2 linked regions of the Vallitalea guaymasensis genome follow. The protein of the gene in region 1 interacts with the protein of each later gene in a pairwise test. Links are inferred from orthologs where the notes say so. Each region holds a gene or a part of one and is shown in the gene's direction. Other genes may lie near its edges.

Region 1 (8,305 bases):
GGAAAAGCTTATAAATTAAAAGAATAGTCAATTTGGAATTAAATTCGTTATGAAAGAAGAATGATTATCTTCCTGTAATTGCATATATTAGCTTTAAATGGATTTTCGGCGTTGGAGGCATATAATTATACCCTTTTGTCTTTAAGGGCTTAATTTCGGCGTATTTTTGAAGTGGACAATAAATTATTATTCATAATTAATTATTTCGTTATGGAGAGGTCGAACTAGTTTCTTCTATATTAATAGAGAACTAGTTTTAATATATTAATTATAATAGTTCGTCCTAGTCTAAGTAACAGATTAAAAATGAAGTGTTTTAGTACGTTTTTTTAACTATATTTAATTGAAATATTAATTTGTTATTAATAATATGATTATTTTATGATATAATGATATAGATTGTTTATATACTAAAAATTACTAATAAGGTTAATGCTTTAATAAGTTGGACATAATAAATTCTTAAATTGTTTAACATTTCATTTTATTGCATGACCAAATATACATATGACAAGGGGGACAACATGTTTAACAGAGTTTATAGTGCTGCGTTAATGGGCATTGACGGATACATGGTTGGGGTGGAGGTAGATATATCAAGCGGTTTTCCTAGGCTTGATTTAGTTGGATTACCAGACTCTGCCGTTAAAGAATCTATAGAAAGAGTAAGAACATCTATCAACAATTCAGGATTTCAGTTTCCTTGTAAGCGAATAACAGTAAATTTAGCTCCAGCTGATATAAGAAAGGAAGGACCTGCATTTGATTTACCAATAGCTATTGGCATTTTATCATGTATGGAGTTAATAGATACCAACTCATTGGATAAAACCTTAATTATTGGGGAATTATCTCTTAATGGAGAAGTTCAGAAAGTAAATGGTATACTTCCAATTGTCTACAGTGCATATAAGAATGGTTTTGAAAGATGTATCATTCCTATAGATAACGTTGATGAAGGTGCAGTAGTAGAAGGTATTGATGTTATCGGTGTTAGTAACTTGTCTCAGGTTGTTAAATTATTAAATAACAATGTTAAAATAGAACCAAAGCGAATTGATATAGAAAAGCTATTCCATGAATCATGGGATAATGAAGAAAATATAATTGATTTTAGTGATATAAAGGGTCAAGAAAATGTTAGAAGGGCATTAGAGATAGCAGCCGCAGGAGCTCATAACGTTCTAATGATAGGTCCTCCTGGCTCTGGTAAAACTATGATGGCAAAGAGATTACCTACCATATTGCCAGATCTGACTTTTGAAGAGAGTATAGAAATAACTAAGATATATAGTGTAGCTGGATTGTTAAGAAAAGATCAGGCTCTAGTCACTAAGAGACCATTTAGGGCTCCCCACCATACAGTTTCAAACTCAGCGTTGACAGGTGGAGGAAGAATTCCAAGACCAGGAGAAATAAGTTTGTCTCATAATGGGGTATTATTCCTAGATGAGATGCCTGAGTTTAGCAAAAATGTATTAGAAGTAATGAGACAACCTCTAGAAGATGGTAAAGTAACAATTTCTAGGGTGAATGCAACAATTACATATCCAGCTAATTTTATGCTTGTAGCTTCTCTTAATCCTTGTCCATGCGGATATTATCCCGACAGAGAAAAATGCAGCTGTACTCCATTACAAATAAAAAGATATCTTAATAAAATATCTGGACCACTACTTGATAGAATAGATTTGCATGTAGAGGCCAATAATGTTAATTACAATGAACTTAATAATAAAAAGAAAATGGAAACGTCTAAGGATATTAAAGAACGAGTAATGAGAGCTCATAAGATTCAGCAAGAACGATATAAAGATTCTAAGATATATTTTAACTCAATGTTAAGTGCTGCTCAGATTGAAAAATATTGTCAGTTGGATGATAAGTCCAGAGAAATGATGAAGTTAGCCTTCGAGAAGCTGGATTTGAGTGCTAGAGCATATCATAGAATATTAAAAGTTGCAAGAACAATAGCGGATCTAGACGGTGAAAATGACATAGAAGAAAAACATCTAGCAGAAGCAATTCAGTATAGATCTCTTGACCGTAACTACTTTGATTAATAAATAGTAACTTGATATTATTCCATAAACTGTTTATAATGTTAACTTAGGGAAATTAATAGAATGATTTGAGGAGGAAGACAATTGTCTGATATCTATTTGGAAGTTAATCTTCATAACCTTTATTATAACCTATCCAAAATAAAAGAACAATTAAGTAATGATACCATGATTATGGCAGTTGTAAAAGGTAATGCTTATGGACATGGAAGTGTAGAAATTGCAAAAGCATTAAGTGGTGATGTAAATTATTTTGGAGTAGGATTATTGGACGAAGGTGTTGAACTTAGAAAAAACGGTTTAGAACTACCTATTTTTCTAATGGGACCCACTGAAGAGTTTGATATAGTTTATGAGAATAATATTACTATGAGTATCTGTTCATTGAATCAATTAAGAAAACTGATTGATTGGACAGAAAACAATAAAAAAACGATTAAGTTTCACTTAAAAGTAGAAACTGGAATGAATAGATTTGGTATAGATTACGACCAATTGGAAGAAGTTAAGTCACTATGTGAAAAAGCTACTTGTGCCATACTAGAAGGGGTATATTCTCATTTTGCAACAACATATAAAAATAATAGGTCTTATGTATTAGGACAAAAAGAAAAGTTTGATAAATATATAACTTTCTTTAATCAGCATTACAATGGCTTGATTTATCATATATGTAATAGCGAAAATACAATAGACTATAAAGAAGCTCATTATAATATGGTAAGATTAGGTAATGCTTTATACGGTCCCTGTAATAGTAAGAAAAGAATAGGACTCAAAAAGATTGCTGATATTAGAGCCAAAATCATATATTCTAAAAGTATTAAAGCCGGAGAACATATAGGTTATGGCAATAGTTATAAATCAAAACAGGATAAAACTATAGGAATAGTTCCAATGGGATTTTATTGTGGAATGGGATTGATTAAGAAACCTATAGGTTCCAAATTCGGTTCAGTTATTATATATTATCTAAAAGAAATATATAGATATCTATTCAGGAATAAAACAGTAATATTCTATAAAGGAAAACCTTTAGAAATATTAGGGAGACCTAATATGCAATACACTATTGTTGATATTACAGGCTTAGATGACCCTGATGAGATTATGGTTGAGATAAAGATCTCGCCTATTTTTGTAAAAGAGAATATAAAAAGGACATACATTTCGGAGGTAAAGAGTTAATGAAATTTGTTACACACATAGATGAAAAAAAATTTACTTTATTTAATGAAAACCATCCTAACGGACATGCTCTACAATCTATAGAATGGGGAAACCTAAAGTGTATTGGAGAGTGGACTAAGGAATTAGTTGGTTTAGAAGATGGTAGTGGTGATTTGCAAGCATCAGCTATGCTCCTTAGAAGAAAATTACCTGGCTTATCAAGATATATTTTATATGCTCCAAGAGGATATGTTCTTGATTATGAAAATATTGACTTAGTTAAAGAATTCACAAAAGAATTAAAGCAATATGCTAAAAAAACAAAGGCGATCTTTGTGAAAATTGACCCATGTATAATATATAAGGAAAGAACTATAGATGGAGACATAAAAGAAGATGGTATAGACAACACTAAGCTCATAGAATCATTGAAAAATATGGGTTATGCACACAAGGGAACAAATCTTGATTTTGAGGGAATTCAGCCTAGATTTGTATTCAAGTTAGATGTTGATAAGGATAAAGATACATTATTCAAAAGTTTTCATCATAAAACAAGGTACAATATTAGACTTGCAGAAAAAAAGGGTATTGAAATATATGAAGGAAGTATAGACGACCTAGAAGAATTTGAAAGAATCATGCGAGTTACAGGCTCTAGAGACGGCTTTATTACGAGACCTTTAAAGTATTTTAAAGATATGTATAACACTATGGAAAAACAAGGTAAAATGAAGCTGTTCATGGCTAAATATAATGTTAAAAAAGCACTAGATAAAGCTATCAGTGACTTGGAGAAAGAAGAAAACTCAAAAAAACCAAACGAAGATAGGATTAATAAACTCCAAAGAGAAATTCCGGAGATGACAGAGTTGGCTAGTAAAAATCTAGATGGAATTATTGTTTCTGGAGCAATTGTGTTATTGAATGGGAAAAAAGCATGGTATCTGTATGGAGCAAGTGACAACTTATATAGAAATCTAATGCCTAATTATTTATTGCAATGGCATATGATAGCATATTCTATGGATTGTGGCTGCACATTATATGATTTTAGAGGTATTTCAGGTAATCTTGACCCAAATCATCACCTATATGGTTTATACAGGTTTAAAAAGGGATTTAATGGTGATTTTGTTGAGTATATAGGCGAGTTTGATTTGGTGGTTAGTAAATTTTATTATAATCTATGGGAATTTTGGGTGCCAAAAGTAAAAAGATTAATTAGAAAACTTAGGAAAAAATAACTAAAGGATGATGCGTATGGGGAGTGTTATGGAAAAGGAGCACTATTGGTTATGGTTGAACAACATAAAAGGTATTGGGCTTAAAAAAATAAAATATCTATTAAATTATTTTGATGAACCAAAGTATATTTGGGAAGCCACTGATGAACTCAGTGAAGTTAAAGGCTTAAGAGAAATTGATAGAAAAGCAATTATCCAGTCTAGAAATAAGGATAAGATAATAGAATATTATAACAGAATAAAAAAGAGTAACATCAATTTTTATTCTATTGATGATGATTTGTACCCAGATAACTTGAAAAATATTTATGATTATCCCTATGGTATTTATGTAAAAGGAGATATAAAAGATGATTCTCCCATCATAGCTGTAGTTGGTGCTAGAAGATGTACTGAATATGGTAGGGAAGTTGCAAAACTTTTTGGAAGAGAATTAGCAAAAATGGGAATTATAATTATAAGTGGGATGGCAAGAGGCATTGATACTGCTGCTCATATAGGTGCACTGGAAGGTGGTGGCAGAACTTACGCTGTTCTTGGATCAGGTGTTAACATATGTTATCCTAAGGAAAATTATAAATTAATGGATGACATTAGTCATAAAGGAGCTCTAATATCTGAATTTCCAGTTAATCAAATTCCAAAACCAGGTAATTTTCCTCTAAGAAATAGAATTATTAGTGGAATAAGTGATGGAGTACTAGTTATAGAAGCTGCAGGAAAAAGTGGTTCTCTAATAACAGCAGACCAAGCATTGGAACAAGGAAAAGATGTCTATAGTATCCCTGGCAGGATAACAGATAAGCTAAGTGAAGGTACTAATAATTTAATAAAAATGGGTGCTAAAATGGTAACCAATATCGATGATATTTTAGATGAAATTTCTGTGAGTTTCACCAAGGAAAAACAAAAAAATTCAGAAAATATTACTTTAGGACTTGCAGAAATTGAAAAAATAGTGTATTCTTGTTTAAGTTTAGAACCTTTATTTATTGACGATATACATATTAAGTCAAACATACCAATTGATGAACTTGGGTTGATATTAACAAAACTGGAACTTAAGGGCGTAATAAAACAACTGCCAAACAAATATTTTATTAGAAAATTGTAGTGGAGGGTAAAAATGGCAAAGAATTTAGTAATAGTTGAATCGCCTGCAAAAGCAAAGACTATAAAAAAATTTTTAGGTAGCAATTATAAAGTTGAAGCTTCAATGGGACATGTAAGAGATTTACCCAAAAGTCAGTTAGGGGTAGACGTAGAAAATGATTTTGAACCGAAATATATTACTATAAGAGGTAAAGGAGAACTCCTAAAACATCTTAGAAAAGAAGTAAAAAAGGCTAACAAAGTTTTTCTCGCTACTGACCCTGACCGCGAAGGTGAAGCAATATCATGGCATTTGTTATTTTCTCTGAATTTAGCAGACAAAAAATTCTACAGAATAACTTTTAATGAAATAACAAAAAATGCAGTTAAGAATTCGATAAAACAAGCTAGAGAAATTAACATGGATTTGGTTGATGCTCAACAGGCTAGAAGGATACTCGACAGAATAGTCGGATATAAGATTAGCCCGCTACTATGGAAAAAAATAAAAAAAGGACTCAGTGCAGGAAGGGTCCAATCAACAGCTCTAAAACTCATTTGTGATAGGGAAGAAGAAATTAACAGCTTCATACCGGAAGAATATTGGTCATTAGATGCCAAGTTGCAAGATAAGGATTCAAAAGACAAATTCACTGCTACATTCTATGGTAAGAGCAAAAAGATGAAAATATCTTCAAAAGAGCAGGTTGATGAAATAATTGAATACCTAAAGGATAAAGAATATATTGTAAGTGATGTTAAAGAAAGTGAAAGACTAAAAAAACCACTTCTACCGTTTATTACGAGTACTCTTCAACAAGAAGCTGCTAAGAAACTTAATTTTACAACTTCTAAATCAATGAGAATAGCTCAACAGTTATATGAAGGTATAGATGTAAAGGGAAAAGGTACTGTAGGACTTATTACTTATCTACGTACTGACTCAACTCGTATATCTGATGATGCAGATAAAGCTGTAAAAGAATACATTTCAAGTAGTTTTGGAGAAGAGTATGTAAATAATAATAAAATCTCGAGCAATAAAAAGAGTAATGTTCAAGATGCCCATGAAGCTATAAGACCGACTTATGTTGATATTTATCCCGATGATATAAAAGAATCACTATCAAGGGATCAATTGAGATTATATAAGTTGATTTACAACAGATTTGTTGCAAGTAGAATGAAACCCGCTAAATACGCTACAAAATCAATTAAAATTAATGGAGGAGATTACAGATTTAACGCTTCCGGTTCTGTTTTGATCTTCGATGGATTTTTAAAAGTATATAATATCTCAGATGATAAGGAAGACAACCAAAAAATTGGGAATATTAATAAAGATTCTAATTTAAATTTAATAGATTTGAGCAAAAAACAACATTTTACTCAACCGGCACCTAGATATACAGAAGCATCATTGGTAAAGACATTAGAAGAGAATGGTGTTGGTAGACCAAGTACCTATGCACCGACTATATCTACCATTCAAAAAAGAGGCTATGTTTCAAAAGAAAAGAAGAATATCTTTCCTACAGAGCTAGGAGAAATAGTTAACGAGATAATGGAAAAATATTTTGAAGATATAGTAAATGTTAAATTCACAGCAGCGCTTGAAAAAGAACTAGATGAAGTTGAGACTGGAAATATACAATGGAAAGAAGTACTTAGAAAATTTTATCCTAATTTTTACGAAACAATTGAATACGCTGAAGAAAAAATAGGCAAAATTGAAATAAAGGATGAAGTTTCTGATGTTCTATGTGATAAATGTGGTAGAAACATGGTAATCAAAATAGGTAGATACGGTAAGTTTTTAGCATGTCCTGGTTTTCCAGAATGCAGAAACGCAAAACCTTTATATGAAAAGGTTGAAGGTGTATCTTGCCCTAAATGTAGTGGCGAAGTCTTTATTAAAAAGACTAAAAAGGGCAGAAGATATTATGGGTGTGAAAATAACCCAGAATGTGATTTTATGACTTGGAATAGACCTACTAAGGAAATATGTCCAAAGTGTGGAACTATTATGGTTGAAAAGGGCAAATATCTAAAATGTAACAACGAAGAATGTAATTATAGCGTTCTCAAGGAAAAAGAAGAACAGGAATAATAATTTTGTTATTCATGAAAGATGTCAAAGTAATTAGAAATAAAATTCTAGGGCAGTTACTTTGGAGTTAAAAAAAGCTAGGTTATAGCGTCAATTTAAAATATATACTTGAATATTTAGAAGCTTCGTAATATAATAAACTATGCAACTTGGTTGATGCTTTTAGCTTAATAGCATAATAATTTAGGAGGGAAAAATTTAATGAGTGTACAACTACTGGATAAAACAAGAAAGATCAACAGATTATTACAAAGAACAGGTACACAAAGGGTAATATTTACCGACATATGTGAAGTGCTTAGTGATATTTTATATTCTAATGCATTAGTCATTAGTAAAAAGGGCAAATTACTAGGACTTCATAACAGGGAAGAGATTGGTATTATTGAAGAGTTGTTACAAGATAAACTAGGAGCATGTATTGATGAAAATTTAAACGAAAGACTATTAAATGTTTTATCAACAAAAGAAAATGTTAATCTTGAAACATTAGGGTTCTCTTCAAACGTAAACGCAAACAATTATATTGGAATTATTATTCCAATAGATATTGCGGGAGAAAGACTTGGAACTTTATTCCTATATAAGAATAATGCTTCCTATGACATTGAGGACATAATATT
Region 2 (8,257 bases), 480 kb from region 1 along the record:
TTATTATTAAAAGAAAATGGTACTGTTACAATATGTCATTCTAGAACTAAAAACATTAAAGAGATATGTAAAAATGCTGATATATTAGTTGTTGCAATAGGTAGAGCCAACTTTGTTACAAAAGATTTTGTAAAAGAAGGTGCTACAGTTATTGATGTAGGAATGAATAGACTTGATAATGGTAAATTATGTGGAGATGTTAAATATGACGAATGTTCTGCAATAGCAGGTGCCATAACTCCTGTACCAGGTGGTGTTGGTCCTATGACAATAGCAATGCTTATGAGCAATTGCGTAAAATCAGCCAATAATATGTTAAAATAATAGTTATATTCTATGACAGAGATTAAATAACTTGAAGAAAAAGGAGTGTTCTTATTGAACATAAAAATTTCATTTATTTCACTTGGTTGTGATAAGAATCTTGTGGATAGTGAAGTCATGTTAGGATTATTAAGAGACAAGGGATATACATTAATAAATGATGAAACAGAAGCAGATGTTATAGTTGTAAATACATGTGGATTCATTCAAGATGCAAAAGAAGAGAGTATAGGCACAATCATAGAGATGGGGCAATACAAAGAAAATGGAAAATGTAAAGCTTTGATTGTAACAGGTTGTCTTGCTCAGAGATATCAAGATGAACTTATAAAAGAAATGCCTGAGATAGATGCTATTTTAGGAGTTTCTAATTACGACAAAGTGATTGAAGCAGTTGAATCAGTACTTGATAACAAGAAATATGTGGCTTTTGAAGATAACGACCATGTTCCTGAAGAATATATTAACAGAGTAATCAGTTCTACAGGGTATTCTGCTTATCTTAAAATTGCTGAAGGCTGCGATAATCATTGTACTTACTGTATTATTCCTAAAATCAGAGGAAAGATAAAAAGCAGAACAATGGAAAGTCTTATAGAAGAGACTAAGTATTTAGCGCAAAATGGTGTGAAAGAGTTAATACTGGTTGCTCAAGATACAACAAAATATGGTATTGACATTTATGGAGAAAAAAAATTACCAGCTTTACTGAGAGAGTTATGTAGGGTGGATGGTATTGAATGGATTAGATTATTATACTGTTATCCAGAAGAAATAACAGACGAATTAATTGAAGTAATGAGAGATGAAGAAAAAGTTCTTAATTATTTAGATATGCCTATTCAACATGCCAATAATGATATATTAAGAAGAATGGCAAGAAAAGGCACAAAAGAAATGATTACAGACGCCATATCTAAACTTAGAAAAGCAATACCGGATATTTGCCTTAGAACTACACTTATTACAGGTTTCCCTGGAGAGACTAGAGAACAATTTGAAGATATGAAAGAATTTGTACAAGATGTTAGATTTGATAGATTAGGAGTTTTTTCATATTCGCCGGAAGAAGGTACACCTGCTGCTTTATTTGAAGATCAGATAGATGATGATATAAAAGAAGCTAGAAAAGATGAAATAATGGCACTGCAGCAAGGGATATCCAAGTCTATTAACGAAGAGTTGGTAGGTAAAACCTATTCTGTCATTATTGAAGGATATATGCCAGAGGATAGAGTATACTGTGGAAGGACTTATCGTGATGCTCCTGATGTAGATGGCATGATATTTGTAAGTTGTCCTTATGAATTAATGTCGGGAGATATAATTAATGTTAGAGTTAGTTCATCTAATGAATATGATTTAATAGGAGAGATTATCAATGAATATAGCGAATAAGTTAACTTTGTTTCGTGTTATATTAATTCCATTTTTTTTATTGTCACTATATATAATTGAAGCACCATATGGCAATATCATAGGTGTCATAATATTTATAATAGCAAGTTTAACAGATTTTCTTGATGGACATTTAGCTAGATCAAGAAATCTAGTAACTGATTTTGGAAAATTCATGGACCCACTGGCTGATAAGTTATTAGTGGCATCAGCACTCATTTATCTAGTAGAAGTTAAAGAATTGGCTGCATGGATTGTTATAGTAATTATCGGTAGAGAATTCATAATCAGTGGAGTTCGCCTTGTTGCTGCCAATAAAGGTATTGTTATTGCAGCAGGATGGTGGGGAAAGATAAAAACCATGATTACAATGATTATGATTATAGTTATTCTATGTAATTTTAATTTTGAAGGTATAGTTGTTATTGAACAAATACTTATCTATGCATCTTTATTATTTACAGTAATATCTGCCCTTGATTATATAACAAAGAATATTAATATATTTAAGGAATAAATTTAATGCTTAAAGGAATTTTGAAAGGATGATACCATATGACTGCTGAAATAATAGCCATTGGAACAGAATTACTACTCGGAGATATTTTGAATACTAACGCAAGGTACTTATCAAGACAATTGGCAGATATGGGTATTTCTGTTTACTACCAATCAGTTGTAGGCGATAATGTTGATAGATTACAAGAAACAATAGAAAATGCTATGAATAGGACTAGCATCATTATCACAACTGGGGGGTTGGGGCCTACAACTGATGATTTATCTAAAGAAACTATTGCACAAGTGTTAGGTTTACCTCTTATTGAACACGAGGAATCCAAAAAGAGGATAGTTGATTTCTTCAAACAACGAGATATACCTATGACAGAAAATAATTTAAAACAGGCATATATACCAGAAGGGGCTATTGTTCTTGAAAATGATAATGGAACGGCTCCAGGATTTATTGTAAAAACAAAAAACAATATAATCATTGTATTACCTGGACCACCAAGTGAAATGGTACCCATGTTTGAAAAGGGAGTCAAAAAAGAATTGAAAAAGTTAAATGAAGGTGTTATTTTCTCAAGGACTTTAAAATTATGTGGTATAGGAGAAAGTACGGTTGCAAACATATTGCAAGACGTTATAGATAACCAAACCAATCCTACCATTGCTCCTTATGCAAAAGATGGAGAGGTTCATCTTAGGATAACAGCCAAGACCAATGAAGAATCAAAAGCTATCAAATTAATTGATGCTATGGAACAAAAAGTGGCTGATCATGTTGGAGAATATATATATACTACTGATGAAAAGACTCTTGAGGAAACAATTGTTCATATAATGAAGAATAAGAATCTGACTCTGTCTGTAGCTGAATCCTGTACTGGTGGACTGCTAAGCGGCAGAATCATTAATTGTTCTGGAGTTTCTGATGTATATAAGGAAGGATTTATTACTTACTCCAATGAAGCGAAAATGAAATATCTTGGGGTTAGAAAAGATACCCTTGAAGAATTTGGTGCAGTCAGTGAAGAAACAGCAAGGGAAATGGCAGAAGGACTAATTGACAAATGCGATACGTCTGCCTCTATATCCATTACAGGCATTGCAGGACCCACTGGAGGCACAGAAGAAAAGCCTATAGGACTTGTTTACATAGGGGTATCATATAAAGGTGTTACTACAGTCAAAAAGTGCAATTTTTACGGTAATAGACAGAAAATCAGAACGAGAGCTGTAGTAGAGAGCCTTATAATGTTATGGAACAAAATCAAATAGTGATATATCTAAATTAAGTCTATGATTAACATAGGCTTAATTTTAAACTATAAGAACTATATGGATTATTGAAATATTTGTAAAAAATGTATTGACGTAATTAAAATAATATATTATAATTATAAACGAACATAAGTTCGGTTTTTTAATTTGAAAGGGGGAACCTAGTTAATAGGGACTATATGAAAGATGATAAAAAAAGAGCGTTAGAGGCAGCGATATCCAATATTGAGAAGCAATATGGTAAAGGTTCCATAATGAAGTTAGGTGAATCCAGAGAGAATATGAACATTGAAACTATTCCTACAGGGTCACTTAGTTTAGATATAGCACTTGGTGCTGGAGGTATACCAAAAGGAAGAATCATTGAAGTTTATGGGCCAGAATCAAGTGGTAAAACAACTGTTGCATTACATATGGTAGCAGAAGCACAAAAAAAAGGTGGAATAGCTGGTTTTGTGGATGCTGAGCATGCATTAGACCCTGAGTATGCAAAAAAGATAGGTGTAGATATAGATAATTTATATATATCACAGCCAGACAATGGAGAACAAGCTCTTGAGATAACAGAAACAATGGTACGTTCTGGTGCAATTGATATTGTTATAGTGGACTCTGTTGCCGCCCTTGTACCAAGAGCAGAAATTGAAGGAGAAATGGGAGATTCTCATGTGGGGCTTCAAGCAAGACTTATGTCTCAAGCACTAAGAAAGCTGACAGCAGTAATAAACAGGTCAAAATGTGTTGTTATCTTCATTAATCAGTTGCGTGAAAAAGTTGGAGTAATGTTCGGTAATCCAGAAACTACAACTGGAGGTAGAGCGCTTAAGTTTTATTCATCAGTCAGACTTGATGTTAGAAGAATAGAAACACTGAAACAAAGTACTGATTTCATTGGAAATAGAGTTAGAGTAAAAGTAGTCAAAAATAAAATAGCGCCACCATTCAAAACAGCCGAATTTGATATAATGTTCGGAAAAGGTATATCAAAAGTAGGAGATATATTAGACTTGGCAACTCAAGAAAATATTGTTAATAAAAGCGGTGCTTGGTATTCTTATAATGAGACTAGATTAGGACAAGGTAGAGAAAATGCAAAACAATATTTAAGTGATAATACTGAATTATTGACGGAGATAGAGAATTTGGTAAGAAAGCATTTTGAGATACCAGTAGATGGAGAACAGGACACAAATAAAAAGAATAGCGAGCCTAAAAAAGAAAAAGAAACAACTGACACAAAAAAAGCTAAGAAGTAATTAGTTGTGTTTTATTAAATATACTTGATTGAATTATAATGATAGATGATAAGGGGCTTCTCATAATCCATTTTTACATCAATGTAGGTGTAAGGACAGTGACTATCTTACAACTTATTGATAGGCATGAAAATAGATTATAAGACAGCCTCTTTTTAAGGATAGATATATTATACTAATGTATCCTAAGAAAGGATATTTATGATTATTACAAATATTATTCAGAATAAAAGATTTAAAAATTATTATGATATATATATAGATGATGAATATTTGTTTTTTGTTACCTATAAGGAACTAAAGTTCTTGAAATTAAAAGAAAATGATTTGTTATCAGAAGAAATATTACACAAAATATATAGAGATTATGTATATCCTAGGGCTAAAAATAGGGCTTTTAGACTATTACAAAGAAGAGATATGCCTAAGAAAGAAATTATAAAAAAACTTAAAGAGACAGGTTATAATCAATATATAATTAATAAAGTTATTGAGTTTTTGGAAGAGTACAACTTTATTGATGATAGAAAATATACGGAAAAATACATAAATTATAACAAAACGAAGAAAAGTTTGAAACAAATCAATATAGAACTTATAAGAAAAGGCATATCAAAAGATATAGTTGAAGAATTTGCAGATTATACAGAAATTTGCGAAGAAGATATAGCATATAATTTGATTTATAAAAAATATAAAAATCTAGATACTATAGATAATAAAATCAAAAGAAGAATGATAAGTTATTTAATGAGAAAAGGTTATAATTATGGTTTAATTAGTAAAGTAATTAATCAATTTATACAAAATGAAAAGTTAACGAATACATAATAAATATGTAAAAAACGTTATGGAATATGTATATTATTTAAAAGAGTTTTCATTAAAACTTGACATAATATCTAAAACGTTATAAAATTTATATGTTATGGAAAATAACATCATGCACAATGAAAAATAAATAATGAGGAGGTGTTACCATTTGTTAGACGTTACTATAAATATAATATTACTAGTATTGTTAATACTTGTCGTTGCAGTTGTAGTTGGAGTAATAACTTTTAAGCTTGGTGTTTCTTATAGAAAGAAAGTGGCGGAATCACAATATGGATCAGCTGAACAAAAAGCTAGAAAAATTGTTGATGATGCTATAAAAGAAGCAGAATCTATTAAACGGGAAAGTCGTTTAGAGGTTAAAGAAGAAACTTATAAAATCAAAAGTGATCTAGATAAAGAAGTTAAAGAGCGAAGAAATGAATTACAACGCCTTGAGCGACGACTTCTTCAAAAAGAAGAATCTTTAGACAAAAAAGCTGAAAGCTTTGAAAGAAAAGAAAATCAGTTAACATCTAGAGAAGAACAATTAGCAAAAATAAAAGCAGAAGTATCTGAATTACAGAAAAAACATGTCAAAGAGTTAGAAAAAATTTCTGGCCTCACCTCCAATCAAGCAAAAGAATACCTTTTAAAATCTGTTGAAAATGAAGTCAAACATGAAACAGCAATTTTAATTAAAGAATTGGAAGTAAAAGCAAAAGAAGAGGTTAACAAAAAATCTAAAGAAATATTGGCGAATGTAATACAAAAATGCGCAGTTGACCATGTTGCCGAAACTACTGTATCAGTAGTACCTCTTCCAAGTGATGAAATGAAAGGAAGAATAATAGGTCGAGAAGGAAGAAACATTAGAACCTTGGAGACTTTAACAGGAATAGATCTTATTATTGATGATACGCCTGAAGCAGTTATACTTTCTGGATTTGATCCAATAAGAAGAGAAGTTGCAAGAATTGCACTTGAAAAATTAATTGTTGATGGAAGAATCCATCCTGCAAGAATTGAAGAAATGGTAGAAAAAGCAAGAAAAGAAGTTGAGAATATTATTCGTGAAGAAGGTGAAATGGCCACTTTCGACACAGGTGTTCATGGCTTACACCATGAATTAACGAGATTGTTAGGTAAGATGAAGTTTAGAACAAGTTATGGACAGAGTGTTTTAAAACATTCAATCGAGGTATCTCATTTAAGTGGATTAATTGCCGGTGAAATCGGAGTAGATGTAAGAGTAGCTAAACGTGCTGGTTTATTACATGATATTGGTAAATCAGTTGACCATGAAATGGAAGGTTCACATGTTTCCATAGGTGCAGACTTATGTAGGAAATATAAAGAATCAGATGTGATTGTCAATGCTGTTGAAGCACATCACGGTGATGTAGAACCTACTAGTCTAGTTGCTGTCATTGTACAAGCAGCTGATGCTATATCTGCTGCAAGACCAGGTGCACGACGTGAAACATTAGAAACATATATTAAGAGACTTCAACGTCTTGAAGAGATTGCTGATGAATTTAAAGGTGTCGATAAATCTTTTGCTATTCAAGCAGGTAGAGAAATTAGAATAATGGTTGTTCCTGATCAAACAAGTGATGAAGAAATGGTATTACTTGCAAGAGAAATTTCTAAGAAAATAGAGGATGAATTGGAATACCCAGGACAAATTAAAGTTAATGTTATAAGAGAAACAAGAGCAGTTGAATATGCTAAATAATAAAAAGCGTGAGAAATCACGCTTTTTTGTGTTTTAGTTAACTATTTTGTAGAAATTTTGTATTTGATATTAATTGAAAAAAATAAAAATTAATATTGTCCATAAAAATTGATTGAAAAAAAGGAAAACAGAATTTCTTATTGAATTAATAACTATAACCAAAAAAAGGGGGTCTTTTAGAGTGGAAGTTTTAAAAGTTGCTGCAAAATCTAATCCCAATTCGGTAGCTGGTGCTCTTGCTAATACTATCCGTGAACAAGGCGGTGCTGAATTACAAGCAATCGGGGCAGGCGCATTAAATCAAGCAATAAAAGCAATAATAATTGCAAGAGGATATGTGGCTCCATCGGGTATCGATTTAGTTTGTATTCCAGCTTTCACTGATATTGATATTAACGGAGAAGAAAGAACGGCGATTAAATTAATCGTTCAATCAAAAAATTAGTTTAAAAAGTGTGCATGTCACACTTTTCTTTTTTATTTCTTTTTAAGGATATAATTAAAATAATTAATCCTGTCATATGATATTCTATTTATTCTATTAAGTTTATCATAAATTCCTTGATTTTATAAGTTTTTAATGGTTTAATAGATTCGAATGAAGTAAAGCCTTACAACTTTACCATAATAATACAATATTATTCTTTACTGCTTCATAGCGATAAATTTCCATTAATCATTAACATATTCCAAAACCTTGAATTTATTTTCAAAAATGATGTATATAAATTAATACTAACACAAAAAATAATTGCAACTATAATTATGAAATGAAGATATTTATGATTGATATTGCAAAAATAAATGTTAAATGTTAATTTATATAAAAGAAAACATTAAAAAACGAATAAATTTAAAACAGAACTTGCAAAATTACATAAAATATATTACAATATGTTTAATGCAAAATGTAATAATAATAAAAGGGTGGTGTTTGTAC

Evidence for each region.
Region 2: the proteins of dprA (region 1) and recA interact in binary tests that used the Bacillus subtilis proteins (3 or more experiments, as listed by UniProt). The link is inferred for Vallitalea guaymasensis from one-to-one orthologs.

What each region holds. Positions count from the first base shown.
Region 1 is NZ_CP058561.1:5,095,280-5,103,584, forward strand. What follows is about bases 3,585-6,545. They hold dprA (DNA-processing protein DprA), read left to right. Parts: upstream 3,585-4,496; coding sequence 4,497-5,594; downstream 5,595-6,545. Other genes in these bases: HYG85_RS21975 (lipid II:glycine glycyltransferase FemX), read left to right, coding at 3,585-4,480; topA (type I DNA topoisomerase), read left to right, coding at 5,607-6,545. Also shown: HYG85_RS21960 (DUF6241 domain-containing protein), read left to right, coding at 1-27; HYG85_RS21965 (YifB family Mg chelatase-like AAA ATPase), read left to right, coding at 525-2,063; alr (alanine racemase), read left to right, coding at 2,148-3,251; more of HYG85_RS21975, read left to right, coding at 3,251-3,584; more of topA, read left to right, coding at 6,546-7,682; GTP-sensing pleiotropic transcriptional regulator CodY, read left to right, coding at 7,884-8,305. UniProt on the Bacillus subtilis protein: Protein that helps load RecA onto ssDNA during transformation. Binds cooperatively to circular ssDNA, is able to bridge different segments of DNA. Favors the loading of RecA onto SsbA- or SsbB-coated ssDNA and formation of RecA-DNA filaments.
Region 2 is NZ_CP058561.1:5,579,630-5,587,886, reverse strand. What follows is about bases 2,815-5,727. They hold recA (recombinase RecA), read left to right. Parts: upstream 2,815-3,689; coding sequence 3,690-4,766; downstream 4,767-5,727. Other genes in these bases: HYG85_RS24080 (regulatory protein RecX), read left to right, coding at 4,968-5,597; HYG85_RS24090 (competence/damage-inducible protein A), read left to right, coding at 2,815-3,507. In the rest of the region: bifunctional methylenetetrahydrofolate dehydrogenase/methenyltetrahydrofolate cyclohydrolase FolD, read left to right, coding at 1-324; 30S ribosomal protein S12 methylthiotransferase RimO, read left to right, coding at 385-1,722; pgsA (CDP-diacylglycerol--glycerol-3-phosphate 3-phosphatidyltransferase), read left to right, coding at 1,706-2,239; more of HYG85_RS24090, read left to right, coding at 2,278-2,814; rny (ribonuclease Y), read left to right, coding at 5,731-7,317; HYG85_RS24070 (stage V sporulation protein S), read left to right, coding at 7,499-7,762. UniProt on the Bacillus subtilis protein: Multifunctional protein involved in homologous recombination, DNA repair and competence.